One region of the Bradyrhizobium genosp. A genome, then DNA from elsewhere that is predicted to be linked to it. Evidence: predicted binding sites of a transcription regulator. Region 1 holds the regulator's gene; each other region holds the start of a gene.

The links. The regulator LexA, encoded in region 1, represses DNA repair genes until DNA is damaged. The targets are predictions, from matches to a motif close to TGTTCNNNNTGTGTTCNG.
Region 2: the regulator LexA is predicted to act here: its motif matches at 6,341-6,358, upstream of ACP2YP_RS37185 (ATP-dependent Clp protease adaptor ClpS).
Region 3: the regulator LexA is predicted to act here: its motif matches at 8,094-8,111, upstream of recA (recombinase RecA).

The regions. Positions count from the first base shown of each region.
Region 1 is NZ_CP188196.1:4,628,016-4,638,410, reverse strand. Features, by position in the region: gene ACP2YP_RS21545 (ComEC/Rec2 family competence protein) at 1-1,670, shown strand, start outside; gene ACP2YP_RS21540 (hypothetical protein) at 1,681-2,115, opposite strand; gene ACP2YP_RS21535 (hypothetical protein) at 2,307-2,510, opposite strand; gene lexA (transcriptional repressor LexA) at 2,688-3,389, opposite strand; gene glp (gephyrin-like molybdotransferase Glp) at 3,567-4,778, opposite strand; gene ACP2YP_RS21520 (LuxR C-terminal-related transcriptional regulator) at 4,882-5,076, opposite strand; gene ACP2YP_RS21515 (hypothetical protein) at 5,106-5,321, opposite strand; gene ACP2YP_RS21510 (HAD family hydrolase) at 5,460-6,086, opposite strand; gene ACP2YP_RS21505 (alpha-hydroxy acid oxidase) at 6,102-7,229, opposite strand; gene ACP2YP_RS21500 (S41 family peptidase) at 7,528-8,865, shown strand; gene ACP2YP_RS21495 (bifunctional diguanylate cyclase/phosphodiesterase) at 9,005-10,395, opposite strand, start outside.
Region 2 is NZ_CP188196.1:7,927,225-7,937,619, forward strand. Features, by position in the region: gene ACP2YP_RS37155 (methyl-accepting chemotaxis protein) at 1-1,310, opposite strand, end outside; gene ACP2YP_RS37160 (enoyl-CoA hydratase) at 1,433-2,203, opposite strand; gene ACP2YP_RS37165 (MarR family winged helix-turn-helix transcriptional regulator) at 2,216-2,677, opposite strand; gene ACP2YP_RS37170 (TetR/AcrR family transcriptional regulator) at 2,723-3,331, opposite strand; gene ACP2YP_RS37175 (HlyD family secretion protein) at 3,474-4,718, shown strand; gene ACP2YP_RS37180 (MDR family MFS transporter) at 4,660-6,282, shown strand; gene ACP2YP_RS37185 (ATP-dependent Clp protease adaptor ClpS) at 6,392-8,104, shown strand; gene ACP2YP_RS37190 (tannase/feruloyl esterase family alpha/beta hydrolase) at 8,138-9,799, opposite strand; gene ACP2YP_RS37195 (toxic anion resistance protein) at 10,089-10,395, shown strand, end outside.
Region 3 is NZ_CP188196.1:5,648,959-5,659,353, forward strand. Features, by position in the region: gene gcvT (glycine cleavage system aminomethyltransferase GcvT) at 1-1,052, shown strand, start outside; gene gcvH (glycine cleavage system protein GcvH) at 1,065-1,433, shown strand; gene gcvP (aminomethyl-transferring glycine dehydrogenase) at 1,451-4,318, shown strand; gene ACP2YP_RS26495 (hypothetical protein) at 4,436-5,404, opposite strand; gene ACP2YP_RS26500 (hypothetical protein) at 5,420-5,815, opposite strand; gene ACP2YP_RS26505 (hypothetical protein) at 5,825-6,811, opposite strand; gene recA (recombinase RecA) at 6,913-8,001, opposite strand; gene ACP2YP_RS26515 (hypothetical protein) at 8,199-8,408, shown strand; gene ACP2YP_RS26520 (hypothetical protein) at 8,433-9,191, opposite strand; gene ACP2YP_RS26525 (transposase) at 9,695-10,395, shown strand, end outside.

The DNA.
Region 1 (10,395 bases):
TGCGGCCGGGCAGCTACGATTTCTCGCGCGACATGTTCTTCCAGGGTATCGGCGCCTCCGGTTTTGTGATGGGCGCAATCAGTGCGACCGCGCCGCCCGATGCCGGCGGCCTGCAGCTGCGCTATGCGGCGGTCATGCAGGGCCTGCGCGATGCCATCGACGCGCGCATCCGCGCCACGCTCGATGGCGACAACCGCGCGATCGCGACTGCGCTTTTGACCGGCCGCCGCGATGCGATCACCACGCCCGTCAACGACGCGATGTTCATCTCCGGCCTCGGCCATGTTCTGTCGATCTCCGGTTACCATATGGCCGTCGTCGCCGGCGTCGTCTTCTTCGCGGTTCGCGCGCTGCTGGCGCTGATCCCCGGGCTGGCGGTCGGCTTCGCAATCAAGAAATGGTCGGCCGCAGCGGCACTGGTCGCGTCGGCGTTCTATCTGCTGCTCTCGGGCGCGGAGGTCGCGACCCAAAGGTCGTTCTTCATGACCGCCGTGGTGCTGATCGCGGTGATGGTCGATCGCCGCGCGATCACATTCCGCACGCTGGCGGTGGCGGCGTTGATCGTGCTTGCGGTCGCGCCTGAGGCGCTGGTGCATCCGAGCTTCCAGATGTCGTTCGCGGCGACGCTCGGGCTCGTGGCGCTGGTGCAAATCGGCATGCCGAACCTGTTTGCCTCGCCCGATCATTCGACGACCGCGCGCATCGCGCTCTGGGGCGGCCGCGAGATCGCGATGTTGTTCATGGCCTCGATGATCGCGGGGTTTGCGACCACGCCCTATGCCGCCTTTCATTTCCACCGCGTGACGCCCTACGGCGTGCTTGCCAATCTCGGCGCGATGCCGGTGGTGTCGGCGCTGGTGATGCCAGCTGGACTGCTGGGATTGCTCGCGGCCCCGTTCGGGCTCGACAGTGTGTTCTGGTGGCTGATGGGAATCGGGATCGACTGGATGGTGGCGGTGTCACGCTGGGTCGCCGCGTTGCCCGGCGCGATCGGCCATGTCGGCGCCTTTGGCATTGCGCCGCTGATCGGTGCGAGCCTCGGCCTGGTCCTGATGGGCCTGCTGCGCACGCCCCTGCGCTGGTCGGGCGCCTTCGTACTCATGGCGGCAACCGTCTGGGGTCTGTCGGTCCGGCAGCCCGACATTCTTATCGCCGGTGACGGCCGGAGCGTCGCAGTGCGGGGCAGGGACGGGCAGCTGCATCTGATGAGGACCAACAAGGACAATTTCCTGATCAAGGAGTGGCTCGCGGCGGACGCGGACCCGCGCGATCCCGCCAGCGCCTCATTCAGTGACGGCGTGTCGTGCGACGAGTCCGGTTGCGTCACGCCGCTCGCCGACGGCCGGATGATTGCGCAGGCGCTACGCATCGACGCGCTGAGCGACGATTGCAGCCGCGCGGCACTGGTGGTGACCGCAAGGCCCGCGCCACCGGATTGTGGTGCGATGGTGGTCGATCGGCTGCGTCTCGCGCGCCAAGGCGCGCTGGCGCTGACGCAGCGTGGCGACGGTTTTACGATTGCGTCGGTGAAAGCGAGGGGCGCAAACCGCCCCTGGTCGCCGGCGGCGGCCGGCGATGGAGATTTCGAACTGACCCTCATGCCGCGGTCCGCAACTCCGCGCGTCCGGGATGCAACACCGTCGGAAGCCGATCTTCAGGCCGAGGACTGAGACCGACCCTTTAGCCGATCGGCAGACGCGGGGACGTCGAGTGGCTGTCGGCGATGACCTGCGGCTTGTGCTCGCGCTCGCCAAGCGGCTGGGTCACGGGCAGCTGCAGCACGGTTGCACGCTGACCTTCGACGAGCTGCGTCACCAGGACGTATTTGCCGTCGGGAAATTCGATCGCGTCGTGATGACGATCGGGAATGTGCGGATCGACCTTGCCGAACTTGCCGACGCGCGAGTTGACGGTGCGCGTCCAGATCCAGCGATTGTCGTAGCGGACGTTGTCGGCGAAGGCGAGCTCCGTTCCCGGCAGCAGGCAGACTGCAACGGACATGTCGGCCTCGGAGGCGAAGCCGCGCGTCGAGGTGCCGCGGAACGTTGTCGTGACGATCGTCTCGCCAACCTCTGCGGGACGCGTCGCGACGGCATGCAGGCTATAGTCACACATCGGGTGCTCCTCAATCAGGATAGAGCACCGCGCCCCTTCTGAGGCGCAGGCCTCTATCAGAGTGGAAGTTAGCAAGCGTCTGCTTGGTTGTGGGCAAATCTGCGGCTTGGATCCGCAAGCCACCATCACAATATCTTTTTCAAATATGCGAGGAACAAAGCCTGCTCCTGTGCATTTGGAGAGCCGTTCGGTCAACGGCCTGCGGGCGCTGACCAGCCCGAATACTGCCAGGCCGGCTGTGTCGGCTGCGTGACGGCGTTGCGGGCATCGCGGAATTGCTCGCTCGTTGCCTGCGACGCTTTGCGGGCGTGGTGCTGCTTTTGTGCAGCGAAGCCTTGCGACGCTGATGCTGCGATCAGCGCCGTTGCTATAGTGCTCAATGCGATTTTGCGCATGGTGGTCTCCTCGGTCTCTCAAAGGCCGGCGAAGCGATGCGTGCTTCGTTGTGGCGTGCCGAGGATGTAGGGCTGAAGAGGGGGCCGGATAATCTGTGCAAAACCAGAAAGACTATCCAGCCGGAGCGGACAATCGTCCGCTCCTATCGTTGATGGCGGTCGTCGATTGCGACGCGCTCAGTACTTCCGGTACAGCCCGATCAGCTTGCCCTGGATCTTGACCCGGTTGGGCGGCAGGATACGGACCTCATAGGCAGCATTCGCCGGCTCGAGCGCAATCGAGGCGCCGCGGCGACGGAAACGCTTCAACGTCGCTTCTTCGTCGTCGATCAGGGCGACCACGATGTCGCCGGTGTCGGCGCTCTCGTTGCGCTGGATCAGCGCCATGTCGCCGTCGAGAATGCCGGCCTCCACCATGGAGTCGCCACGCACTTCGAGCGCGTAGTGCTCGCCCGAGCCGAGCATGTCGGGCGGGACGCTGATGGTGTGGCTGCGGGTCTGCAACGCCTCGATCGGCGTACCAGCCGCGATCCGGCCCATCACGGGCACTGCGACGGGACGCTCACCCTCCTCGGCGAGTGGGCTCGAGGTCGTGCGCACCTTGCCGAGATTGCCTTCGATGACGCTCGGCGTGAAGCCGCGGCGGGTGCCGGCGGCGGCCTGAAGTTCGGGCAGCTTGATCACCTCGATCGCGCGGGCGCGGTTGGGCAGGCGGCGGATGAAGCCGCGCTCTTCGAGCGCCGTGATCAGGCGATGGATGCCCGATTTCGAGCGCAGATCGAGCGCGTCCTTCATCTCGTCGAAGGAGGGCGGCACGCCGCTTTCCTTCAGGCGCTCGCTGATGAACCGCAGGAGCTCGTATTGTTTGCGCGTTAACATCTCGACCAAAGTCCCCCGGTTGATGTCGTTCGATTCCGAGACCGCTGAATTCAGCAATAAGCCGCTCCACGCTCGAAACAAATCATGAACGGACACTATATGTTCGATACATGTTCCGCAACTGCTTAATTTACCGTGAACGCGACAAAGTTCGCGGAACGGTTGCGAACGATGCGCTCAGACGGGCAGTCGCAGCACCTCGCAGGGCGCTCCCGCTTCGGCCTTCGGTGCGAACGGTGTGCGCACGAGAAGTGCCTGTGCCGCAGCGAGATTCGCAAGCAGCGAGGAGTCCTGGTGATTGACGGGAAGGGCGATCAGCGTGCCGTCATCACGCACATCGAGGCGGGCGCGCAGATAATCCTCGCGCTGGTCATTGGCGCCGACGTCGCGGCCGAGCACGGCGCGTTCGCGTCGATGATGAACCACGGAACGGCCCGACAACGCGCGAATCAGCGGCACCATGAACAGGAAGCCGCAAACGTAGGATGACACGGGATTGCCGGGCAGGCCGATCACGCGCATCGCCCCGAGCTGCCCGTTCATCATCGGCTTGCCCGGCCGCATCGCGATCTTCCAGAACGCCATCGAGGTGCCTTCGTCGCGGAGCGCCTGTTGCACCAGATCGTGGTCGCCGACCGAGGCACCGCCCGTCGTAATCAGGATGTCGGCGCCGGAGTCGCGCGCGCGGCGGATGCCGGCGGTGGTGGCGGCAAGCGTGTCGGTGGCAACTCCGAGGTCGATGGTGTCAGCACCCTCGCTGCGGGCGAGCGCGTGCAGGGCGTAGCCGTTGGAATAAACGATCTGGCCATGGCCGGGCGTGGTGCCCGGCATCACCAACTCGTCGCCGGTAGCGAGAATCGCGACCTTTGGACGGCGGCGGACCGCAAGCTGCGGGTGATTCATGCCGGCGGCGAGCGCGAGGTCGCGCTCGGTCAGCCGGGCGCCCTTGCGCAGCAGCACGTCACCCTCGGAGAAGTCGATGCCGGCCGGGCGGATGTGCCGCCCGGTGACGGCTGCCTCCTTGATCGCGATGCGCTTGCCATCGGCGACGGTGTCCTCCTGGATCACGACCGCATCGGCGCCGTCGGGAACGACGCCACCGGTGAAGATCCGTACGGCTTCGCCGGCGCCGACAGTTCCTGCAAACGGACGGCCGGCGGCGACCTCGCCGATGACGTTGAGCTGCGTATCAATCTTGGCCGCATCGGCCGCGCGCACGGCATAGCCATCCATCGCCGACATCGCCTGCGGCGGCTGTGTGCGCCGCGAAGCGACGTCGCGCGCGAGCACGCGATGGAAGGCCTCGTCGAGCGCGACCGATTCCTCAGGTAGCGGCTCCGCACCCGCGAGCACGGCAGCAAGCGCATCGGAGACCGGCATCAGGGCCACGGGTGAAAGCTCCTGCTTGGGCAACACAAGGATCAGGTTGCAGCAAGCGTTCTAGCCGAGCGCGCGCGCCGAGGCAAAATGGATAAGAGGGCGCTGAGGCCAGCTATTTCTGCCACAACAACCGCGCCAGCTCGGCCTGCCGGCTCACGCCGGTCTCATCAAAAATCTTCGACAGGTGGCTGCGCGCGGTTCCGTCGGTGACGCTGAGCCGCCCGGCGGCGTCCCTGCGGTCACCGCCCTTGACGATATCGAGGGCGAAGAGAGCTTCGGCGCGGGTGAGACCGCAGCGCTCGCGCAAGCAGTTTCGCCGAGGCGCCGGGCCGAGCATCACGACGGGTCTATCGGATTTCCCCTTGCCGAGTTTCTGTCTTCGGCGACATCAGGCGCCTTGGGGCCCTGATCCTTGTCGGGCATCGGATCGGCCTGAGATTTCAGATCAGCCGCCTTGCTCATCAGCTTGGCGGACAGCTCGGAATCCGAGGTAGTCCTGGCGAATTTGACCAGCAGGGAGGCCTGCTTGGTGAGGTAGGTTTTGCCCAACACGATGACACGTCCGTTCGTAGAAGTCCCAACGGACTCTAAGAGTCCGGAGGCGGGCATTCCGTTCCCGGAACTCTGTACAAAAATGCACAAAGTGTTTTGGTTCCTCATTTCCGGGTGTAATTGTTCCGGAATCGGCGGTCAGATCCCCAGCGCCTTCAATGCGATGCCGACGTCGCGGGGCGAGGTGACATGCACCGTCATCAGCCCGCGGGCGCGGGCGCCTTCGACGTTCTCGGCGAGGTCATCGAAGAACACGATCCGGTTCGCGGGCACCCCCATCGCGGCGACGACATGGTCGAAGGCTTCCGCATCAGGTTTGCGCAGGCCGATGCTGGAGGAGAGATACAGCTCGCGGAAATGGCTGAGCAGATCGGCATATTCTTTCGAGAAATGGTCGACATGCGGTCGGTTGGTGTTGGAGAAGGCATAGAGCGGCATCTGCTTCGCCGCGCGCGGCAGCAATTCCGCGATGTGAGGCATCTCGCCGGCGAAGATCGCGTTCCACCCCTCCAGGAATTGCGCATCCGAAATTCCGATGCCAAGCGATGCGCGCAGCGACTGGAAATAGTCCTGGTCGCTGATCTTGCCGACCTCGTGCAGCCGGTAAGCCTCGCTGTCACGCTCATAGCGCGTCACGATGGCTTCGGGCTTGAGGCCTGCATGTCCCGCCCAGCAGGCGATCGCCTTGGAGAAATCGATGTCGAGCACCACGCGCCCGAGATCGAACAGAAGCGCGTCCGCGCTGCCGGGAGAGAGCGATGTCATTGCGTCCTGTTCTCGTCAGTATCGATAGGGCTCATGGTCGAACAGCGGGAATGCGCTGAACACACTCGGCGCATTGGTCGCAGTGGCCTGGTGCAAGCAGGATTTGTCGACCTCGGCGAACGAGGTGGCGCCCAGCAGGCCGAGGCAGCGCAGCACCTCGTCCTCGAGCAGCTCGAGCATCCGCGTCACGCCGGTCTCGCCGGCCGCCGCCAGGGCCCAGCATTGCAGCCGGCCGATGCCGACGAGGTCGGCGCCCGCCGCGATCGCCTTGACGATGTCCGTGCCGCGGCAGATCCCGCCATCGACCATGATCTTGGCGCGGCCCTTCACGGCGTCAACGATCTCCGGCAACACATGCATGGCGCCGCGGCCGTGATCGAGCTGGCGGCCGCCGTGATTGGAGACGTAGATCCACTCGACCCCGTGATCGACCGCGATCTGCGCGTCCTCGGCGGTGGCGATGCCCTTGAGGATCAGCGGTATCCTGAACTTGTCCTTGACCATCTTCACGGTCCGCCACTCCAGCCCCTTCTGAAAATCGCCGCCAGTGGCGCGCAGGCGGCTTTCGCGAACGTAGCGCTTGGCGATGTCACGCTCACGACGGCTGTAATGGGCGGTATCGACGGTCAGGCAGAAGGCGGCACAATTGGCCTTCTCGGCGCGGCTGACGATGTCGGCAACGAACGCGTCATCGCCGCGGACATAAAGCTGGTACATGCGCAGCGCATCGGGGGCGGCTTCGGCGGTCTTCTCCAGGCCGGGCTCGGACACCGAGCTCAACATGTGTGAGGCGCCGAAGGTGCCGGCCGCGCGCGCGACGCTGGCTGCTCCATGCGGATCGAAGATTTCCAGCGCGCCGACGGGGGCGAGCACCACGGGCAAGCGCATCTTGCGGCCGAACTGCTCAACCGAGCCGGAGACCTGGCGCACGTCACGCAGCACACGCGGGCGGAAAGCAATCTCGTCCAAGGCCATGCGGTTGCGGCGCATCGTGGTTTCGGTCTCGGCGGCACCGACGATGTAATCCCAGGCGTTCTGGTTGAGGTTGGAACGCGCTTTCCGGATGAATTCGTGCAGGTTTTGGAACGGCTCGTTGCTGGCGCCGAGCTCGACGTTCCGGTCCGGCCGGAGTGCTTCGTTCATTGTTATCCTCCCGAGAATTTGAAGCCTTATGTCATCGGGTATCTCGTCCGGCCCTCCAAAACCATCCTAAAATCGCATAGCTGCGAAGCGTGGTTCGACCGATCGATTCCCGCTTGGCGGGCAATGGTCTCGGAGGTCTCGGAACGTTGCCAAAAGTTTAGGCCAGGCGAAGGGATTTTTGCGGTATATCCGCGGGCGTGGCAGCCCGGCCTTGAAGAAACCTGAATGGTATTGTGAGAACCGGGCTGGATCGCCATTTGCGTGGCGTCCCGTCCCCAGCGAAAAGGCCAACCATTCCATGCGGAAAACCCTGCTGTTCCCCCTGGGCGCGCTCACCGGAGCATGCCTGACCCTCCTCGTATCCGGTCCGCAGGGCGGACTATGGGCGGCTCGGGCGGCGGCGGGCGCGGATGATGCCTATTCCCAGCTCAATTTGTTCGGAGAGGTCTTCGAGCGGGTGAAGGCGAGCTATGTCGAGAAGCCCGACAATTCCAAGCTGATCGAAGGCGCGATCACCGGCATGGTGACCTCGCTCGATCCGCATTCGCGCTACATGAACGACAAGGCCTGGACCGAGATGCAGGAGACCACCTCCGGTGAATTCGGCGGGCTCGGCATCGAGGTCACGATGGAGGAGGGCTTGGTCAAGGTCGTCTCGCCGATCGATGACACGCCGGCGTCGAAGGCTGGCCTCATGTCCGGCGACCTCATCAGCAAGATCGACGGCGAGGGCGTGCAGGGCATGACGCTCGAGCAGGCCGTCAACAAGATGAAGGGCCCGGTCGACACCCAGACCAAGCTCACCATCGTGCGCAAGGGCGCCGACGCCCCGCTCGATGTCGCAATCAAGCGCGAGATCATCCACGTCCGCCCGGTGCGCTTCCACGTCGAAAACGGCGACATCGGCTACATCCGCGTCACCTCGTTCAACGAGCAGACCACCGACGGTCTGAAGAAGGCGATCGCCTCGATCTCCAAGGATATCCCGCAGGAAAAGCTCGTCGGCTATGTGATGGACCTGCGCAACAATCCGGGCGGCTTGCTCGACCAGGCCGTGTCGGTGTCGAGCGCGTTCCTGCAACGCGGCGAAGTCGTCTCGACCCGCGGCCGCAATCCGGAAGAGACCCAGCGCTTCACTGCGCATGGCGGCGATCTCACCAAGGGCAAGCCGCTGGTGGTTCTGGTCAATGGCGGCTCGGCTTCGGCCTCGGAGATCGTGGCTGGCGCGCTGCATGACCATAAGCGTGCCACGATCATCGGTACGCGCTCGTTCGGCAAGGGCTCGGTGCAGACCATCATTCCGCTCGGCACCGGCAACGGTGCGCTGGCGCTGACCACGGCGCGCTACTACACGCCGTCAGGTCGTTCGATCCAGGCCCAGGGCATCGCGCCTGACATCGAGATCCTCCAGGACGTGCCGGCTGAGTTGAAGGGCCGCGTCGACACCATGGCGGAGTCGCAGATGCGCGGCCATCTGCAGGCCGCCGACGGCACCGAGCAGACCGGATCGCAGTCCTATGTCCCGCCGGAAGAGAAGGACGACAAGGCGCTGCACGCGGCCTACGACTTCCTGCATGGCGTCACCGTGAACGCGGCAGCCGCGAAGCCGGCGCCGAAGACCACGGTGCCGAACTAAACGCTATCGGTCTTTGCGACCTTCACAGATCGCCCGGGAGTGGATGACCGCTCCCGGGCGATTTCGTTTTGGGACGTCATCTTAGCTCGGATTCATTGAGCTAGGTGACAGGCCAGGATCGTTCCCGGCGGCACGCCGACTAGCTTGCCTCGCGGCGGCGAGCTTCGTTGCCGTCGCGCTGAGCGAGGCGGCTGCGATGGAGCGCGAACAGCTCCATCACCTTGTCGGCCGGCTTCGCGGCGCTGAACAGGTAGCCCTGCATCTCGGAGCAGCCGAGCGCGCGCAGCAGCCGCTGCTGTTCCTCGGTCTCGACGCCTTCGGCCGTGGTCGCCATGCGGCGGGCGCTGGCGAGATTGACCACGGCCTGCACGATGCTGGCAGAGCCGTCGGGGCCCGCAATGTCGCTGACGAAGCAGCGGTCGATCTTGATCTTGTCGAACGGGAAGCGGTGCAGATAGCTCAACGAGGAGTAGCCGGTTCCAAAATCGTCGAGTGCGATGCGGACGCCGATGGCGCGGAGCTGGTGCAGGATCGCAAGCGCTGTCTCGTCGTCGCGGATCAGCACGGCCTCGGTGATCTCGAGCTCGAGCCGGCTCGCCGGCAGATTGGAGGCGGCCAGCGCTGCCATGATCTTCAGCGCCAGCGTGCCGCTCTTGAACTGCACCGGCGAGACGTTGACGGCGAGGCGGATGTCGTCGGGCCAGCCGGCAGCGTCGCGGCAGGCAGTCGCCAGCACCCATTCGCCGATCTCGTTGATCAGCCCGGTATCCTCGGCGATCGGGATGAACTCGGCCGGCGAAACCATGCCGCGCTCGGGGTGGCGCCAGCGCACCAGCGCCTCGCAGCCGGAGATGCGGTCGTCCTTGAGGCTGAGGCAGGGCTGGTAATAGACCTCGAGGCCGCCATGGGCGATGGCGTGGCGCAGGTCGGTCTCCAATTGGCGCCGCTCGTGCACTTTGGCGTCCATTTCCGGCTCGAAGAAACGGTAGGTGCGCCGTCCAGCCGATTTGGCGGCGTACATCGCCATGTCCGCATTCTTCAGGATCTGGTCCAGCGCAGTGCCGTGTCGCGGTGCCAGCGCGATGCCGATGCTGGCGTCGGTGGTGAGATGATGGCCCATGCAGTCGAACGGCGTGCGGATCGCCGCGAAGACCCGCGCGACGAGCTCGTTGACCTGGTCCTGCGAGGTCACCGCGCTCTGCACGATCGCGAACTCGTCGCCGCCGAGCCGCGCCACGAAATCGGTCGGTCCAGCGCAAGCGCGCAGGCTCTCCGCCACTGACTTCAACAGTTCGTCGCCGACCAGATGGCCGAGCGCGTCGTTGACGCCCTTGAATTCGTCGATGTCGATGTAGTGCACCGCGAGCTCTTCGCCGTCGACAATGGCGAGAAGCTCTCCACGCAGGTGTTCGTGGAACATGGTGCGGTTCGGCAGGTCGGTTAGCGCGTCGTAGTGCGCGAGATGGGTGATGCGCTCCTCGATGCGACGGCGTTCGGTGATGTCCTCGTGGGTCGCGACCCAACCGCCAT
Region 2 (10,395 bases), 3.3 Mb from region 1:
GACGCGGCGACGCTGTGGATCACCGCTTGCACGGTGTCGTCGAAACTACGGCACGCGTCATCGACGGTACCGGAGCGGGCAAGCTGCAGCGCCTGCTGCGATTCGCGCTCCTGGCCCAGACGTTCCGCGGTCGCCGCGCTCTCGCGCAGGCTTTCGAGCGCGGCGGCCATAGTGCCAAACTCGTCGGGATATCGGGATTGCGGAACCGGCGTCGCATAGTCACGGGCGCTGATCCGGGCGATGGCGTCGAGAATGGCGCGCACCGGACGCATCAGGCGATTGCGCACGACGTACACGCCGGTGAGCGTCACGGCGAGCGCCAGCAGGAAGGCCAGCGACTGCACCACGAGGTTGGTCAGCGCCTTCGCCTGTACCGTCTCGGCGCGCGCGATTGACTGGTCGAGCGCCTTGGTCGCGACAGCAACGATCAGCGGGAACGGCGACTGGCACAGCGTGTTCCACTCCGAAGCTGCCATCGCCGGCTTGCCGCTGCCGTCAAAATTCTTGGTGATATCCCCGATCTGCTTGAGGACGCCCTCGGTCTTGACGCGCGCCTCCTTGGCCGCGGTGACCAGTTCCCCCGCCACATCGGGCGCGGCCAGCAGTTCGTCCATGCCGGACCAGCCAGAGGCGATGGTGCCGTCCCATTGCGCCACCGACCGCTTCTGGGTGTCGTCGAGCGGCTTGCTGCTGTTGACGTTCGAACGCAACATCGAGCAATGGATTCCATAGCGGTCGCGCACCTGCCAGGCGAGACGGCGGACCTGGATCATGCGGGCGATAAAGGGATCGTCCATCCAGGCGCGGTTCGATACCGCGGTCGAGGCAAGGTTCGCGGTCTCGATGACTTTGGTGACGGCGTCGTACCAGGAATTGGTCCGCTCGATCTTGCGCTCGGCGCGCGGACGCTTGGCCTCGTCGTAGAACAGCTGGAATTGCGGTGCGGCCTCGCTCCAGCGCTGCTTCAGCGTGCTGGCAAGCTCGTCGCGGCGGACGAAATCGACAGTGGCGAGCGCGGCACTGATGCCATCATAACCGCCCTGCTCCGCCTTTTCGGCTTCACCGAGCTTGCTGTGCGGATCGTCCTCGCCAAGGATGGCGCTCTGAGCGTCGCCGCGATTGTTGCGCAGCGCCAGCACCCCGTGGAAGATCGCCTTGTCGGCCGCGGCGAGCCGCGCCGTCTCGAGACTGTCGCTGTAGCGGCCGAGAGCCCCGACCATCTGGATCGCCGTGCTGGCCAGCGCGCCGGCGGCCAGCAAGGCCATCAGGGTCAGGAGAAGCGAACTTACCGAATTCCTAAACATGGACATGGGTCAAGGGACCTGCGCTTCACGAGCGGCCACCTTGCCTTGCGACATGCCAACGTTCCGTTAAGGTTTTAGTCAAATGCCGGGAGTTCCCGGCTTGCCAAACCTCTAGTCAGGCCTGGGCGTCACGCGACCTTCGTGAAATCCGGCGGGCGGCGTTCGGCAAACGCCGTGAAGGCCTCGCGCGCCTCGGCCGTGCGCAGGCGCTGTGCGAACTGCTCGCCCTCGGCCTGCATCTGCGCGACCAGCGCCTCGCCGTTGCGCATCAGCTTCTTGGTTGCGGTGAGTGCACCGGCCGGCTGTCGGGCAAGACGCTGGGCGAGCGCGAGCGCCTCGGCGTCGAGCTTGGCGAGCGGCACCACGCGGTTGGCCAGGCCCCATTCCAGCGCGGCTTTGGCCGGCACGGTCTCGCCGAGGGCGAACATCTCATAGGCGCGCGCATAGCCGATGCGCGCCGGCATCAGCAGGCTCGACGCGGCCTCCGGCACCAGCGCAAGACTGACGAAAGGCGTCGACAATTGCGCATTGTCGGCGAGCACGATGAGATCGCAATGCAAGAGCATCGTGGTGCCGACGCCGACGGCGCGGCCCTGCACCGCCGCAACCAGCGGACGGGTGCAGCGCGCCAGCGACTGGATGAAGCGGATGACGTTGCGGCTGCCTTCCGACTTGCCGGCAGCGACCGCGGCGAACTCGCCGACATCGTTGCCGGCGGTGAACATGTCGCCCTCGCCGCGGATCAGGATCACGCGGACGGACGGATCAGACTCCGCGGATTCGATGGTGTCGGCGAGCTTGCCGTACATCGCATCCGTCAGCGCGTTCTTCTTGTCAGGGCGCGCCAGGGTGAGCGTGAGAATTCCACCCTGGTTCTCGATCCGGACATGCTCGGTCATGGGTCTCTCCTGTTATTCCTCTGGGTCTCTCGTCAGGTCTCTTGGAAACTTGTCCTGAATGCTCGTCAGCCAGCGCGCGACGATGTCGATCTCCGCGCTGGTAAATCCTTCGGTCAGCGCCGCGTTGACCGTAGCCGCGTCGCTCTTCGCCTGCGCCAGCACGGTGCGGCCCTTTGGCGTCAGCCACACGCGCCAGGCGCGCCGGTCCTCGCGGTCAGCCCGCCGCTCGACCAGCCTCGCCGCAGCACTGCGATCGACCAGGCCGGAGATGCCGGCCGGCCCCATATCGAGCGCCGCGCCCGCCTCGCCCATCAGGACGCCGTCCTGCTTGCCGAGGATGAACAGCAGCCCCGCCTGCGCCGGCGTCACCTCGTTCGAGGGCTGCGCCGCCATCCAGCGCTGCAACCGTCGTTGCGCGACGTTCAGCAGATAGATCAGCCGATGATGCCTCGCCGCGGTCTCTTTACTTCGCATGCGAAATACATAGCGGAAGCGGATTTGATTGTCAAAAGTGCGCCGCTAGGACGATTTGGCGCGGCAGCCGTCGAGGAACAGCGCCGCGCAGGTCTGCACGCGACGTTCGATTTGCTTGCGTGACGGCAGAGGTGCACCGCCATAGATCGCGGCGCGCTGCGGCGCCGATGCGACCATGCCGATCAGCATGCCGGCCACTTCCTCGACATCGTCGATGACGATCCGCTTGCGCTTGACCTGAAGGCGCAGCCAGCCGGCAAGTGCTTTGGCGGTGCGGGCAATGCCGTTGGTGTAGAAGTTTGCAGCGAGCTCGGGAAATGTGGCGGATTGCTGCAGCACCATGCGCTGCAGCGCCACGACTTCCGGATCGAGCGCGAGATCGGCGCAAGCCATCAGCGCGGCGCGCAAGCCCGTTTCGATGTCGACGTCATCGCTGGCCTGGAGATCGACGGCAGAGAGCAGCCGCTCGAGCCTGTCTGCGCACATCGCCTCGAACAGCGCAGCCTTGCCGGGAAAGAGGCGATACAGAGTCTTGGTCGAGATGCCCGCGCGGCGCGCCAGCTCTTCGGTGCTGGTCGCAGCATAGCCTTCGACCGCGAACGTGTGCCGCGCGGCTTCGAGGACGATTGTCTTCGTCTCCTCGTCGCTGCGCACCGGCGGGCGTCCGCGCGGGCGGCACTCACTTTCCGATTTTGCCTGAGCCATGTTTTTAAATGATGCCTGTCATTCCATTGACAGTCCCAAAGCTAGTCCTATTTTGGAAATCGTCAAGTTTCCTAATTCAGGGGAGCCGGCCATGACCGCGCACACCGACCCGTCCAAGATTGAAGCCAAACTGGTTCCAACCGCCGCTCCGGAGGGCTTCCTGCCCACCGTGCCGCGCCGAAAGCTGAACCTTCGCAAGTTGTTGTTGGCGGGGGTGGCCGCCCTGACCCTCGCCGGGGCGAGCTGGTATGGCTACGATTACTGGACCGTCGGGCGCTTCCTCGTCTCCACCGATGACGCCTATGTGAAGGCCGACAACACCACCATCGCACCGAAGGTCAGCGGCTATCTCGACCGCGTTCTGGTCGGCGATAACGAGCATGTGAAGGCCGGCCAGGTGCTGGCGCGCATCGACGACCGCGACTTCCGTGTCGCGCTCGACCAGGCCAAGGCCGATGTCGCCGCCGCGAATGCGACGATCACGAGCAAGCGGGCGCAGCTCGACGTTCAGGACGCAGTGATCGCCGCGGCCAAGGCGACCATCGATGTCGACACGGCCGCGAAGACCTTCGCGCAGCAGGAGAACAAGCGTTACACGGATCTCGCCGCGACGGGCTATGGCAGCGTGCAGAACGCGCAGCAGGCGCAGTCGCGCAACGCCGGCGCCGAGGCCGCAATCCAGCGCGACACCGCCAATCTTGCCTCCGCGCTCAAGCAGGTCGAGCTCCTCAAGGCCGAGATCGCGCAAGCCAACGCTGCGGCTGCCCGCGCGGCCGCGCTCCAGCACCAGGCCGAGCTCAATCTCGGCTACACCACGATCGTCTCTCCGATCGACGGCGTCATCGGCAACCGCACGCTCCGCGTCGGCCAATATGTCCAGGCCGGAACACAGCTGATGTCGATCGTGCCGGCCGAAGGCGCCTATGTGGTGGCCAATTTCAAGGAGACCCAGCTCACTCACGTCCGCGCCGGCCAGCAAGTCGAGATCGAGGTCGATACCTTCCCGGGCCAGGTCGTGCACGGCCACGTCGATTCCATCGCGCCGGCCAGCGGCCAGGAGTTCGCCCTGCTGCCGCCGGACAACGCCACCGGCAATTTCACCAAGATCGTGCAGCGCATCCCCGTGAAGATCGCGCTGGATGCCGAAACGCAGCCTGCGATCGAGCTGCGGCCCGGCATGTCCGTCATCCCGACGATCGCAACCCGTTCAGCGCCGACCGCGCAAGCGGCAACGACGCCCAAGGCGAAAGCAAAGCTTGTTTCCGGAGGGTCGTGCCATGTCAAACAGCCTCTCAATCTCGACGCCAGCACCCGCAACACCGGCCGCGACGCCTGAGCGCGTCGCAGCCGATCCCAATCGCGCGAGCGCCACGATCTGGATCGCCGTCTTCGCGGCGATGATCGGCGCCTTCATGGCGATCCTGAACATCCAGATCACCAACGCCTCGCTGCTCAACATCGAGGGCGGCATCGGCACCGGTGTCGACAACGGATCCTGGATCTCGACCTCGTACCTGATCGGCGAGATCATCGTGATTCCGCTGACCGACTATCTGTCGCGGGTGTTCTCGTTCCGCAACATCATGCTGAGCTTCGCCTCGCTGTTTGCGGCCTTCTCTGTCGCATGTGCGTTCACCCACGATTTGCCATCGATGATCGCGATGCGTGGCTTCCAGGGCTTCTTTGGCGGCGTGCTGATCCCGATGGCCTTCACGCTGGTCTTCACCAAGCTGCCGAAGGGTCAGCAGCCGATCGGGCTCGCGATGTTCTCGCTCGCCGTGACGTTTGCACCCGCAATCGGCCCGACCATCGGCGGCTATCTCACCGAGAATTACGGCTGGCAGACCATTTTCTATGTCAACGTGCTGCCCACCGCGGTCATGGTGACCATCCTCTTCCTCACCCTTGAGCGTCAGCCGATCAACCTCGGACTGCTGCGCGAGGGCGACTGGTTTGGCATCGCGACCATGGCGGTCGGTCTCGCCTCGCTCCAGGCCGTGCTCGAGGAAGGCAACAAGGATGACTGGTTCGGCTCGCCCTTCATCGTGCGGCTCGCCATCATCGCCGCGGTCAGCCTGTTGCTGTTCATCTATAACGAGCTCGTGGTCGAGAAGCCGTTGCTCCGTCTGCGCCTGCTGACGCAGTGGAATTTCGGTGTCGGCACGCTCGCCGCGGTGTTCCTCGGCTTCGCGCTGTTCGGCTCAGTCTATCTGCTGCCGGCCTATCTCGGCCAAGTGCAGGGCTACAATGCCGAGCAGATCGGCAACGTGCTGGCCTGGACCGGCCTGCCGCAGCTCCTGCTGATTCCGCTGGTGCCGAAACTGATGCAGCGGTTCGACACCCGCTACATCGCCACCGTAGGTCTGCTGCTGTTCGCCGCGAGCTCGTTCATGAACATCATGATGTCGGTCGATTACTCCGGCGATCAGTTCTTCATCCCCAACGTCGTGCGCGCCGTGGGACAGGCGCTGACGCTCGCGCCGCTGTCTGCGCTCAGCCTCGGCAGCGTCGCGCCGCAGGATGCCCCCGCCGCTTCGGGCATCTCTAACATGATGCGCAACCTCGGCGGCGCCATCGGCACCGCGGTGCTTGCCACCATTGTCACCAAGCGCGAGCAATTCCACTCCAACATCATCGGTCATTCCGTGACGCTCGGCCGCGAGGAAGTCCGCACCCGCATCGCGCAGATGACCGACTACTTCATCGCCCATGGCGTGCCGGACCCCAACGCCGCGCGCGAGCAGGCGATCATCGCGCTGGGCAAGACGGTGAAGCGCCAGGCGCTGGTGATGGGCTATTCGGACACCTTTGCCGTCATTGGCGTGGTGCTGGTGCTCGCCGCCATCGCAGTGCTGCTGACGCGCCGGGTGAAGGCGGCCGGCGGGGGTGGCGCGCACTAGACCTCGCCTATGATTGCAATTTGTCGCGGCCGTCACGCTTGACGGCCGCTTCGTTTTATGTTCCCTATTCGTTCTGTTCAATCATAGATTGTCTCGGAGATCTTTCGTGATGAGTAGTATGCGTAGCGAGAGCCAGCCGACCCAGCTCGTCATTCATAATGACGACGATACGCCGGACCAATTCGTGATGGATCTGCTCCGTCAGGTTTTCGGCAAAACCGAGCGTGAAGCGACCGCGCTGATGACTCAGATCGAGCAGAAGGAAAAGGCGATCTGCGGGCCTTACCCGCAATCCGTCGCCGAGGCCCTTTTCAAATCCGCACAACAATCCATCGGCGTGGCCGGCCACCGGTTGCAGGTCACGCTTGAGGCGATCAAGACTGCTTGCGAACTCTGTGGCAAGCGGGAGGGGAAGACGGACGTTCGGATCGGCAACCGCACGGTCTGGCTGTGTGGCGAATGCATGCGTGCAGCGGACGGGCCCTCGAACGAACAAGATTTCGACTTTGCCTGCGACGTCCTTGATTGGCACTTTGCCGCCATCGCGCGCAGTAAACTCGTGACCACGATCCGCCAATTTCCTGGCCACATGCGGGTCGATGTCCAGGCAGCAGTCGATCGGCTCTTCGGCAAGGCGATCCGGTTGTTCGGGCTGAACGAGGAGCAGCGCTATGAAACGCTGTCGATTTCGCGGCTTCTCAAGAGTGGCCGCTATGCGGTCGCGATCGCCCCGCTGCAATATTCAGACGTCGACGTGGGCGAGAAGAGCCCGGTCAAATGTCTGGATAACGGACTATGGCTGTGCGGGCAGGATCATCTCCGCTATGCGGTTTTGCTCTGCGCCCACCGCGAATACAGTCGCGAGCCGGGTATTCGGATCGAGATCCTGGTGCCATCGGGCTCAGCAGGCGCGGCCCTGGTCCAGCAATGCTTCAGCGAGTTGGAAGAGGCCGTCCAGGCCGCACGGACTTATCGCGGCAAGATCCTGTCGCTCGATGCCGACTCCGACTATCGCGGGCGGTCGCGCGGCATCACCGTGCATCGATTGCCGCAGGTCGCGCGCAACGAGGTGATCCTGCCGGAGCAAACCCTACGGCTGCTCGATCGCAATGTGCTGAACTTCGTCGGCATCCGCGAACAATTGCGGCATCTTGGCCAATCGACGCGCAAGGGGATCTTGCTGTACGGGCCGCCAGGCACCGGCAAGACCCATACGATCCGCTATCTCGCGACACACCTGCCTGGACACACGACGCTGATCATCACCGCCGAGCAAATCGGCCTGCTCGGAGCCTATATGAGCCTGGCACGGCTGCTGCAGCCGTCGATGGTGGTGATCGAGGATGTCGATCTCATCGCGCGCGATCGCGACGACATGGGGCCGTGTGAAGAATCCATGCTGAACAAGTTGCTCAACGAGATGGACGGACTGAAGGAGGATGCAGACATCCTGTTCGTCCTGACCACCAACCGGCCCGAGGACCTCGAAGGCGCGCTCGCCGGTCGCCCGGGCCGCATCGATCAGGCGATCGAAGTGCCGCTCCCTGACGAGTCTGGCCGCGGCAAGCTGGTCCGGCTCTACGGCAAGGAACTGCCGCTCGACGATGCGGTCATCGCCGAAGCCGCACGCCGCAGCGAGGGCACGAGCTGTGCGTTCATCAAGGAATTGATGCGACGGCTGGCGCAGGCGAGCCTGGCGCGCGATGGCGGCAACTCGGTGATTTCAGCCGATATCGACGAGGCGCTCGATGACATGCTGTTCTCGGGCGGCCGGCTCAATGCGCAATTGCTCGGCGGCGCACAGGCCATGGCGGCGGGGTAACACCCGCCACTATAGCAGTCGGCTCCGGCCGCCTTACGGCGCGCAAGCAAAGCTCGCCGCCGCCGTCACCGGGCCGCTCTTGTAGTGCGGCCAGGCCGGCCAGCGGCACAGCGGCATCGCGCGCGTCACGGCAAATGACGGCGCTTCGACCTTCTGCTCGGTGACTTCGAGGTCACCGGGCGCGGTGCCCTTCTCGACCCAGTCGACCAGCGCGCTCAGCATATCGACATTGGCGGGCGCGCCGGAGCCGACATGGTCGACGCCGGGCGCGGTGTAAAGCCGCGCGAACTCCGCGGTCTCGGCCTTGCCGAGCTTGCGCTCGACGCTCTCGAAATAGCGGATGCCGGCATAAGGGCTCTGCGCGTAGTCCGCCATGTGCTCGAGCATGATCAGCCGGCCGCCGTGGGCGCGGAAGCGGCTGAGATCGGGATCGGTCGAATCCATGAGGCTCGAGACCTCGAGCAGCCGCGCCTTGTGCTCCTCCACCTTGTAGGTGGTGACGTCGAGCTTGGGATCGCGCGCGAACACATATTGAATGCCGCCAGCGCCGTAGACCCAGGCGATGCCGTTGTTGGGCGCGGGCGGCTGCGCCGGCGGCGCGGCGCCGAGCCACCACGCCATCCAGCCGCCGGTCGGCCCGACCGCCGGCGTATCCTCACCCGACACGCCCCAGCCCGGATAGTCGTCGAGGCCGTTGGCGAGCGTGAACGGGAATTTGTAGGTGGCGTGCAGCGTATCGACGGCCTTGATTTGCGCGTCTGTGAGGCACTGATCGCCGCTCTTGCCGCCGGCGCAACGCAATGTCTCGACCTTGAACGCCGCCTTGCAAGCGACAGGGTCCTGCACCAGCGCGTCGTCGGAGCCGTCGGCCTTGTCGCAAGCGGCCCGCACCGCATCGCCGACAAGCTTGACCTGCGCCGGATTGATCCAGCCCTCGCCCATGGTGACGAGACCGGAGCGGGTGCCGGCATGCTGCAAGCCGACCCAGTTGATGACAGGCACGCGCGCAAAGATCCCGTCGAAATCATCGGGATAGCGCTGCGCCATGGTGAGGCCTTCGCGGCCGCCCTCGGACGAACCCATGAAGTACATTTTGTCCGGCTTCTTGCCGTAAGCGCGCTGCATCAGCACGACCGCGGCGTCGCGCACCTTCTTGTAGGCGCGATGGGCAAAATTCTCGAACGCCTCGTCATTCAGCGCGAACAACTGCGGCGGCTCGCCCGGCTTGGACTCATGACCGGAATCGGTGCCGTAGGTGACGAAGCCGCGCGCGAGTGGCGACGGCTTGTCGAACGGATAGGCCGGCGGCAAACCGAGGCCGGTGATCAGCACGCCGTTAAAACCACCGCCGCCATATTGCACCGAGCGCCCGTTCCATTCGACGGGCAGATTGACCTGGAATTTGACCGGCGGTGCCTTGGGATCCACGGGCTCGATATGACCGAGCACCTTGCAGAAGACGGGATTGGCCGGCGTGATGCGTCCCGACGGCGTCGGTCCGCGCTCGGCGACAGCGAGCTGAGACGCTGTCTGCAACGTCGCGGTGTCGATCTTGACGGCGTCGGGGCCGCCGACGAGACCCTTGCAAACGGTATCCGCATCCTCGGCCAGTGTCGCCGCGAACGCGCCGGTCGCGCCCAGCGCCGCTGCCGTCCCCACCAGCCATCCACATAGCTTCGCAATCCTGCGCGCCATCGTTTCCATCCCCACTTGTTGTCGTTCAGTCCTACATTCCTGCCGATTCAATGCGACTGATCGCCTGCCGTCAATCATCGCCACGCGTCGCCATTCGCGGGTCGATTCCGGCACGCTGTCTCCCGTAAAGAACTGAACTCACTGCAAAATTCCGTCCGGCGACAGAACGCGAACGGCCTGTCCGCCGACCAAGTCCACAGGCTGTCATCAATCTGTCAGATGGGCCGGGCTTTCCTGCCCGAGCGGCAGGACGTGCTATCCTGCCTCGACAAGAACCAAGGAGCGAATGGTGAGCGAAATCATCAATGTCCCGGCACTGCCGACGGATGCCTCGGCCGTCGCGCGCATCAAGTCCGAGATCGACATTTCGGATCGGTCGCGCCTCGTCACGTTCGGCGAGCGGGCCCAGCGCTCGGTGGTCGAGTTCGCCGACCGCATTCTCGCCCAAACCCAGAACCGCGAGCTCGGCAGCACCGGCAAGTTGCTGACGGATGTCCTCGGCAAGGCACGCGGGCTCGATGCCGCTGACCTCAAGGACAAGGGTTTTCTGACCCGGATATTCTCGTCGGCGGAGGCCCGGCTGCGCCGCTTCACCG
Region 3 (10,395 bases), 1.0 Mb from region 1:
ACATGCCGGTCCAATATCCGGCCGGGGTGCTGAAAGAGCACCTCCAGACCCGCACCTCCGCCGGGCTGTTCGACGTCTCGCACATGGGCCAGATCGCACTCCGGCCCAAGTCCGGCAAGGTGGAAGATGCCGCCCGCGCGCTGGAGCGGCTGGTGCCACAGGATATCGTCGCGGTTGCGCCGGGACGACAGCGCTACGCCCAGTTCACCAATGAAGATGGCGGCATTCTCGACGATCTGATGGTCGCCAATTTCGGCGATCATCTGTTCCTGGTCGTCAACGCCGCCTGCAAGGCCGAGGACGAGGCGCATCTGCGCGCGAACCTCTCGGACGCCTGCAACATCGATTCTCTCGCCGATCGCGCACTGATCGCCCTGCAGGGCCCGAAGGCCGAAGCCGCACTGGCGAAATTGTGTGCAGAGGCGCCCTCCATGAAGTTCATGGACGCCGGCCCGCATGAGGTCGCCGGCCTCGCCTGCTTCGTCTCGCGTTCGGGCTATACCGGCGAGGACGGTTTTGAGATTTCGTGGCCTGCTGCGGATGCCGAGCGCCTGGCCAAAACGCTGCTGGAAAATCCCGACGTGATGCCGATCGGTCTCGGTGCCCGCGACAGCCTGCGGCTGGAAGCCGGGCTCTGCCTCTATGGCCACGACATCGACACCGCGACCACGCCGGTCGAGGCCGCGCTGGAATGGTCGGTGCAGAAGAGCCGCCGCACCGGTGGCGCCCGCGCGGGTGGTTTCCCCGGCGCAGAGAAAATCCTCGCGCATTTCGATCATGGTGCGCCCCGCCGCCGCGTCGGCCTGCTCGCCCAAGGTCGCGCACCGGTGCGCGAAGGCGCGCTGCTGTTTGCCGATAGCGTAGGCGGCGAGCCGATCGGAAAGGTCACCTCGGGCGGCTTCGGCCCGAGCCTGAATGCGCCGGTCGCCATGGGCTACGTGCCCACGAGCTTAAGCGCGCTCGACACAAAACTCTTCGCCGAGGTGCGCGGGCAACGCCTCGCCCTCACCGTCGCCGCCATGCCCTTCGTGAAAAACACCTACAAACGCTGAGGACCTAAGAAAATGACCACGACGCTGTACACCTCCGACCACGAATGGCTCGCGATCGACGGCGATGTCGCCACGGTCGGCATCACCGATTACGCGCAGTCGCAGCTCGGCGACGTCGTGTTCGTCGAATTGCCCAAGGTCGGCCGCGCTCTGAAGAAGGCCGAAGCCGCCGCTGTCGTGGAATCGGTGAAGGCCGCCTCCGACGTCTACGCGCCTGTGACCGGCGAAGTGCTCGAGACCAACGACGCGCTCGCCGCCGAACCGGCGCTGGTGAACTCGGACGCGCAAAGCAAGGCCTGGTTCTTCAAGATCAAGATTGCCGACAAGAGCGAACTCGGCGGCCTCATGGATGAAACCGCCTACAAGGCCCACACGGCTTGAGGACGATGGAGCAAGCGATGACCGCGCACCGTAAATCCAGCGGCGACACCGCCGCCAATTTCGCTCGCCGCCACATCGGCCCGTCGGCGCGCGATGTCACCGCAATGTTAGAGGCGGTCGGCGCTAGAAGCGTCGACGCGCTGATGGCGGAAACGCTGCCAGCCTCGATCCGGCAGGCAGCCCCGCTCGATCTCGGCAAGCCGCTGAGCGAGACCGAGGCGATCGCGCATATGAGCGAGCTCGCGCGGCAGAACCAGGTCTTCACCTCGCTGATCGGCCAGGGCTATTCCGGCACGACCCTGCCCGCGGTGATCCAGCGCAACATCCTCGAAAACCCCGCCTGGTACACGGCGTATACGCCCTATCAGCCCGAGATCAGCCAGGGCCGGCTGGAGGCGCTGTTCAACTTCCAGACCATGATCTGCGACCTCACCGGGCTCGACGTCGCCAACGCCTCGCTGCTCGACGAGGCGACTGCGGCGGCCGAAGCGATGGCACTCGCGGAGCGGCACTCGCGGGTCGAGGCGAAAGCCTTCTTCGTCGACAAGGACGTGCATCCGCAGACGTTAGCTGTGATGCGCACCCGCGCCGAGCCGCTCGGCTGGTCGCTGGTCGTCGGCGATCCCCTCACCGATCTCGACAAGGCCGACGTGCTCGGTGCGCTGCTGCAATATCCTGGAACCTCGGGCGCGGTGCGCGACCTCAGGCCCGCGATCGCAGCGCTGAAGGCCAAGGGTGCACTCGCAATCGTTGCCGCCGATCTGCTGGCGCTGACATTGCTCGCCTCGCCCGGCGAGCTCGGTGCCGACATCGCGATCGGCACGGCGCAGCGCTTTGGCGTGCCGATGGGCTATGGTGGCCCGCACGCGGCCTATATGGCGGTGCGCGATGCGCTGAAGCGCTCGCTGCCCGGCCGCATCGTCGGCCTCTCCGTCGATTCCCGCGGGATGCCTGCCTATCGCCTCGCGCTGCAGACCCGCGAGCAGCACATCCGCCGCGAGAAGGCGACGTCCAACATCTGTACCGCGCAGGTACTGCTGGCCGTGATCGCCGCGATGTATGCGGTCTATCACGGCCCCGAGGGGCTTGCGCAGATCGCGCGCAATGTGCATCGCCGCGCCGCCGTGCTCGCTAGCGGCCTGCGCAAGCTCGGCTTCGCGCTGACGAGCGAAGCCTTCTTCGACACGCTCAGCGTCGATGCCGGTGCCAAGCGCGCCGAGATCGTTGCGCGCGCAGCCGCCGAGACAATCAATCTCGGCGTTGGTGAAGCGGCGCTCCGCATTGCGCTCGACGAGACCACGACGCCCGCAACTGTGGAAGCGGTCTGGCGCGCGTTCGGCGGCCAGCTTTCCTACGCCGAGATCGACGCGACCACGCGCGAGGCGCTGCCGGAGGCGCTGACACGCGGTACCGCCTTTCTCACCCATCCGGTGTTCCACGCGCATCGCTCGGAGACCGAGATGCTGCGCTACATGCGCAAGCTCAGCGATCGCGACCTCGCGCTCGACCGCGCCATGATCCCGCTCGGATCCTGCACCATGAAGCTGAACGCGACCACCGAGATGATGCCGCTGACCTGGCCGGAATTCGCCTCCTTGCACCCCTTCGCTCCGCGCGAGCAGGCCAAGGGCTATCATGCGCTGTTCGCGCGGCTGGAAAAATGGCTGTGCGACATCACCGGCTATGACGCGATCTCGCTGCAGCCGAATTCAGGCGCTCAAGGAGAATATGCCGGGCTTTTGGCCATCCGCGGCTATCACGCCGCGCGCGGCGAAACGCGCCGAAAAATCTGCCTGATCCCCTCCTCCGCCCACGGCACCAACCCGGCTTCGGCCGCGATGGTCGGCATGGACGTGGTGGTGGTCGCGTGCGAGGCCAACGGCGACGTCGATGTCAATGATCTCCGCGCCAAGGCGGAGAAGCACTCGGCCAATCTCGCCGCTGTCATGATCACCTATCCCTCGACGCATGGCGTGTTCGAGGAGCACATAAGCGAGATCTGCGACATCGTGCATGGCCATGGCGGCCAGGTGTATCTGGACGGCGCCAACCTCAACGCGCAGGTCGGCCTGTCCCGACCCGGCGATTACGGCGCCGATGTCAGCCATCTCAATCTGCACAAGACGTTTTGCATCCCGCATGGCGGGGGCGGCCCCGGCATGGGCCCGATCGGCGTCAAGGCGCATCTCGCGCCGTTCCTGCCGGGTCACCCAGCGGCCCAGGCAGAAGCGCCGGTCGGCCCGGTCTCGGCCGCGCCGTTCGGTTCGGCCTCGATCCTCACCATCTCCTACATCTACATTTTGATGATGGGCGGCGAAGGCCTGAAGCGCGCCACCGAGATCGCGATCCTCAACGCCAATTACATCGCGGCACGGCTCGATGCGCACTTCCCGGTGCTCTACAAGAACGCCAGGGGTCGCGTCGCACATGAGTGCATCGTCGACCCGCGGCCGCTGAAGACGACCTCCGGCGTCACCGTCGACGACATCGCAAAGCGCCTGATCGACTACGGCTTCCACGCGCCCACCATGAGCTTCCCGGTGCCGGGCACGCTGATGATCGAGCCGACCGAGTCGGAATCGAAGGCGGAGCTGGACCGGTTTTGCGACGCCATGATCGCGATCCGCGAGGAGATCGCCGAGGTCGAGGCCGGCCGCTTCAAGATCGAGGCCTCGCCCTTGCGCCACGCCCCGCACACCGTGCACGACATCGCCGATGACGACTGGAAGCGCGCCTACAGCCGCACTGAAGGCTGCTTCCCCGCCGGCACCTCGCGCACCGATAAATATTGGAGCCCGGTCGGCCGCGTCGACAACGTCTATGGCGACCGCAACCTGGTGTGCTCGTGCCCGCCGGTGAGCGATTACGCGGAAGCGGCGGAGTAACGGCTTCGTAGGGTGGGCAAAGCGGAGCGTGCCCACCACCGTTGTGCGCTTCGAATATGGTGGGCACGGCGCTTGCGCGCCTTTGCCCACCCTACGGCACCGAACGCGCCTCTAGGGCTAAACCAACAATCGGCTTTCGCGATCCCACCGCCACAGCCGTCCGTTGGTCAATTCAGTACCGCCCCACCAGCGCTTGATTGGGTTGTGACGCCACAAATCGTCTTCGCGAGCGAGAAGTGAACGCCCGAGTTCAGTCAGCGTGACCTTCCACTCGCTCTTGCCGAAGTAGCGGGCCTCATTGTCGAACGACGGATCGCCCAACAGGACCGGCGGCACCGAATGTTCCCCCAGTTCGATCAAGACAGCTTGCGCGTCGCCCTCGTCGAACACATCGCGAAGCCACCTCGCCTCGCAAACGCGCCTTGGGTCGGTTTGCCCGTCGTTCACAAAGTCGAGGAGGTCCATTTCGCTGGCACCGAGTCCCGTCACACTGTCCGGAAGCTCTTCAAGCATCGCAATCAACGCCGATCGAAGTCTCGGCCGAATCATTAGATCCGTCATCAGCAGATCGAAACAGGACTCTGGCGTTTCAGCCCGGTAGGCTCGCCAGGCGCGGCTTGCCGCCACCAAATGGTTGTCGGTCACCTTGAAGGCCGGCAGCTTCCATTTCGCGACAGACTCCGGCGCATAGCTTGCAACAACGTCGTCCGTGTGCACCAGGCTCAGCTTTGTTGTGATCTCCTTGTAGGGGCGCAGCAGGTCCAGCAACCAGACGAGCACAAGCTGATCATTGGGCCGAGGATCGACCCAGATTTCAATTGAGCCGAACTTTGCACACAGCTCAAAGAAACCGGTGTCGCGCGTGCCGAAGTCTTCCAGCGAGCCACGACAAACGTCGTCGAGCCAATGATCGCCAGGTTTGCAGTGCTTTGCCGATCGCCGCTCCAACCCTATCAAAAGCTGTTCTTCGGAAGGCAATTTCCTCGAGATGAAACGTAGATAGAACCCGAGCGCGACGTTCGCGACACTCGCCTGCCGAAGCACGTCTTCCGCAAGATCATTCGTGGCTAAGATCAAATGGGACACGATTGCCTCTCAAAATTATACGCAGTACAGGAACACTCTGAGCGAATACGTACGTAGGGTACGGGTGCCGCCCCACCAGCGATCGATCCGGTTGTGGCGGCGAAAATTCTCATCGCCCCCCAGCACCGCTTTGCCGAACTCGGTGAGCGACAATCGGGATTGCTTGTACCGCTGCAAGCGGTTTGAATCGTTATGCATCTCCAGGTCGAGGCACCAGGACGGCGTATCGTCCAGCCAATGAAGGCCATGTGGCCGCGTTGTGCGTGGCGCAACGAACGCTTCGAGCTCCGCCTCGGATGGCAATTGTCCCCAAACCAATCGCCGCTCGATCGCAATCACAAGATCGGCAAGGCCCGCCTGTTGAATGGCGCCGGCGATGGACGAGTCTGTCGTGACAATGAGCCGCGTCATGTTCCGGCCTCAAGGTTTCGTCAAAACGGAGCCATAGCGCCACAGCCGATCATTGGTCAGATGCGTGCCGCCCCACCAGCGATCGATCGGATTGTGGCGACTGAAATCTTCCTGATGGGCCAGGACGGCCTTGCCAAACTCAGTCAGTGACAAACGGCTGCCTAGGAAAGCCTCGTGCCTAGCCCTGGCATCTTCGCGGTCGATCGTGCGCAGTTCATCGTCCAGTCCGGCCACAGCGGGTCTCGGGCCGTGGGCCAACTCTTGGAGCAACCATTCCGACTCAAGTTCTCCGAAGACCCGTGTGCCCCGAAGCCTGCGCGAGTGAAACCGAGCATCCGCGCGTGTAAACCCCCTCGCAATGAGCTCGAGAAATCTCATCTCCGTCGCTCCAAGTCCCGTCGAAGCTGACGGCAGTTCTGCCAGGAGATCGAGCACGACCGGCCTCAACATCGGCAATGCACTAAGATCGCTGTGATCGAGATCAGCAAAGGCCTCGGGTGTCGGCGCGCAATAGGCCTGCCATGCCATCCTGGCAGTCTTGAGTTCGCTGCCCGTGACATCCACGACGGGAATATACGAAGCAGACTTTCCGACTTCTTCGCCTCTTAGCTTGAACAGATCGGACACCAGCAAACGCAGCCGGAGCCTTGCCAACAAGTTAGGGCATGAACCGAGATAGTCGAGCAGCCAAATCAGCTGCAGTTGATCTTCGGGGCCTGGATCGAACCAAATTTCAATTTCGTCATAGCGCTCGCAAAAATCGGCAAGAGGCAGGTTCCTGCGTTCCTTGAAAGCGCGAGGCCAGATGACACCCCAATCCGACCAGTGGTCGCCCAGCTTAAGCGTCTCGGAGCGCGCCCCGAAATAGGCTGCGAAATATTCAGGTGAAGGCAGCGGACCCCACGCGAAACGGAAAAAGAAAAAAACGACAATCTCAGCCAGATTCGACTTGGCTAGACCGGAGCCCGACGAACTGGTCAAGATCAGACGCTTCATCACACCACCCGATCACGACAACGCAAAACGAAACGGGCACTGACGACGTCGGCAACTCAACGTCCTCAGCGCCCGCTCCTCGCGAAACTCTACTGGTAGGTTTACTCGTCCGCCGGCTCCTCGCCGTCGGCGTCGCGCTCGGGGCTGCCGGCGAGAATCTGCTCGGCGATCAGGCCGGAGTTTTGGCGGATCGAGGTCTCGATCTTGGCGGTGATGTCGGGGTTGGCCTTCAGGAACGCTTTCGAATTCTCGCGGCCCTGGCCGAGGCGCTGGCTGTCATAGGAGAACCAGGCGCCGGATTTTTCGACGATGCCGGCCTTGACGCCGAGATCGAGGATCTCGCCCATCTTGGAGACGCCCTCGCCGTACATGATGTCGAATTCGACCTGCTTGAACGGCGGCGCCAGCTTGTTCTTGACGACCTTGACGCGCGTGGTGTTGCCGACCACTTCGTCGCGCTCCTTGATCGCACCGATACGGCGGATGTCGAGGCGGACGGAGGCATAGAACTTCAGCGCGTTGCCGCCGGTGGTGGTTTCCGGCGAGCCGTACATCACACCGATCTTCATGCGGATCTGGTTGATGAAGATCACCATGGTGTTGGACTTGTTGATGGACGCCGTGAGCTTGCGCAGCGCCTGGCTCATCAGACGGGCCTGGAGACCCGGCAGCGCATCGCCCATCTCGCCCTCGAGCTCGGCCTTCGGCACCAGCGCCGCAACCGAATCGATCACCAGCACGTCCACGGCGCCCGAGCGCACCAGCGTGTCGCAGATTTCCAGCGCCTGCTCGCCGGTGTCGGGCTGAGAGATCAGGAGCTCGTCGATATTGACGCCCAGCTTGCGCGCATAGACCGGGTCGAGCGCGTGTTCGGCGTCGATAAAGGCGCAGATGCCGCCCTTCTTCTGCCCTTCCGCTACCGTATGCAGCGCCAGCGTGGTTTTCCCTGAGGATTCCGGCCCGTAGATTTCGACGACACGTCCCTTCGGCAGGCCGCCGATGCCGAGCGCGATATCAAGCCCCAGCGAGCCCGAGGAGACCGCCTCGACATCCATCGAACGGTCGTTCTTGCCGAGCTTCATCACCGAGCCCTTGCCGAACTGCCGCTCGATCTGGGAAAGCGCGGCGGCCAGAGCTTTACTCTTGTCCATGGAAGATCCTTCGACGATACGCAGGGCAGTGGTGGACATCGGGTCGTGCTCCTTATGGCGAGGATTCGGGTGCGGGACAAACGATTGGCGCGGCGGGTCGTCGATAAAACCAATGTACACCATTTGTTCCAGGTTCGCAATATGTTCTTTTGCGGGTCCTGGTACTGTCCGTATTTGACCCTTAGTGTCCTAAGTTCCAGATTGCAGTGTCCTAATTCGCTTCTGGAGCATACTGCATGACCGACCAAAGCAGTCTCGTATGGTTCGTCTGGGTGCCGGGAGAACCTGCCCCGCAGATACATCAGTCCTTGGAGAGCGCATCGGCCCAAGCCGATTTGACTGCCCGGATGAATGTGGGCGCCAAAGTTCATATCTACCAACTCAAGAGTGTCGGAAGCATCAGCTACCCAAACACTCCGGCAATCTTTGGCGACTTCAAAAAGTAAGGCCGCCTCAGTTGGCGGCCTCTTTCATTCCGGAGCATCTTCGCGGTCAGCACGACGGCGAGCGGCCTCCGCGTCTGAACGTCGCTTTAGCCCGCGCAGGAATATTTCGATCCGGTCTGCCATGTCTTGATAGCTTTCCGGCGACAACACGCCCGGGACCGTAAGAGTCACCGGTCCCTCTTCCAGATTAAACACCTCCTGCAACATTGGAGGTGCTTTGAACAACGATGCTGGAAGGTCCAAAATATCTTTCCGGGGAGTCTGAGCGGCCGGATTCATAAGCGGAGGCTCCTGTTTTTCAGGTTCTTCCACAGAATTATACGCCTGAGTACCACCATCCACAAGCCGCATAGTGGCTAGATAAGTCTTAGCGGCTTTCTCTGCGGCCTCCGGTACAAAGTCCCGTTTAATAAGCCAAAAGCGAAGGTTATCTGGGCTCACGGCGCCCGGGAAATCCTTCCGGATGTCTTGGAAAAGCTTGGGGCGTAGAGCCAATTGTGAAATGGCCGCTGCTCGCTCAGCAGAGCCCTCTGGAGCCTCTAGGGCGTGCACAGCCTCGTTAGTGATGCGAATCTCGTCAGCATTGCCGTCGATCAGACCGTAGGCACGTAACGCGCCTATTTTGCCAAGCGCGGGACCGCTTAAGCTGTCGTGGCCAAGATGCTTTGCCAGCACAATGCGGGACATCTTATTGCGATGATCATTTGCATAGGCCTTGCGAGCGGCCTGCAAAGCCGCACCAAGATCGAGCATGGGGTAGTTGGGGCTGCGAACCTTTGCCATCCTTCCGGCCCTCCTATGGCCGTCTGAGCCCCCTTATCACAAAACGCCAGAGATAAATCAATAGATAAAATCCAGATTAATCTCTAGATGGGCTTGCGCCTTGTCCGAAGAAATGGCAGATTGCGATTACAGGAGATCGCAGATGTTCAGGAGGGTTTGAGCCCCTTGGGGCGCTAGCCGAGCGCCAAGGGGCCGGGAAAAAGGAAGGGCCGCTGCGCCAAACCTCGGGGGAGGAACGCAACGGCCCTGCAATCGGCTTCGTCTCAGGGATCGTCTAACGGTAGGACACCTGCCCCTACAAGCTGGGAAATGTCGGTCCGAATCCGGCTCCCTGAACCATCATCGAATTAGCGGGACCGACGGCGTTGGCGCGCTGCCGATCCCTAGTCACCCACCCCGGGATTGCGCCCCGAAGCGAATAACCTCTAAGAATATACGCCTTGGCGGGCGTTTTTTAAAGAGTCGCTGACGGGCCAATTCCTCACACAGAGGATTGCGCCCTCATGAATGAACTTTCCCGCGAACAGAAAATCCTTGTGATCTCATGCCTGACCGAAGGTCAGAGCATCCGCGCTACTGAGCGCCTTACCGGCATCCATCGCGATACGATCATGCGCCTTGGCGAGCGCATCGGCCGGGGCTGTGCCGAGCTGCACGACCGGATGATGGTTGGCGTCCGCGTCGGCCGCATCGAGCTTGACGAGATTTGGGGATACGTCGGCAAAAAGCAGAAGCGCGTCGAGCGGAACGAGATCGGCCATAAGGGCGACCAGTATTCGTTCATTGCGCTGGGCTCCGCGAGCCGCGCCATCATCAGCTACCGCACTGGCAAACGCGACAGCGAGAATACGGACCTGTTTACGCAGGACTTGCGTGAGCGCGTGATCGGCGAGCCGGAGATCAGCACCGATGGTTTCCTGCCCTACCAGAACGCCATCCGCGATGCCTTCCGTGGCAATGCGCACCATGGCGTGATCGTAAAGACCTACTCCGTAACGAACCTGGCCGTAAAGGACGCCGCGCGCCGCTACAGCCCGGCTGAGGTAATTGCAGTAGAGCGGGAGGTAGTAAGCGGCTTCCCGGTCAAAATCTCGACTAGCTACGTTGAGCGCCAGAACCTCACGCTGCGCATGACGCAGAAGCGGTTCGCGCGTCTCACGAATGGATTTTCAAAGAAGCTCACCAACCACGCTGCGGCGGTCAG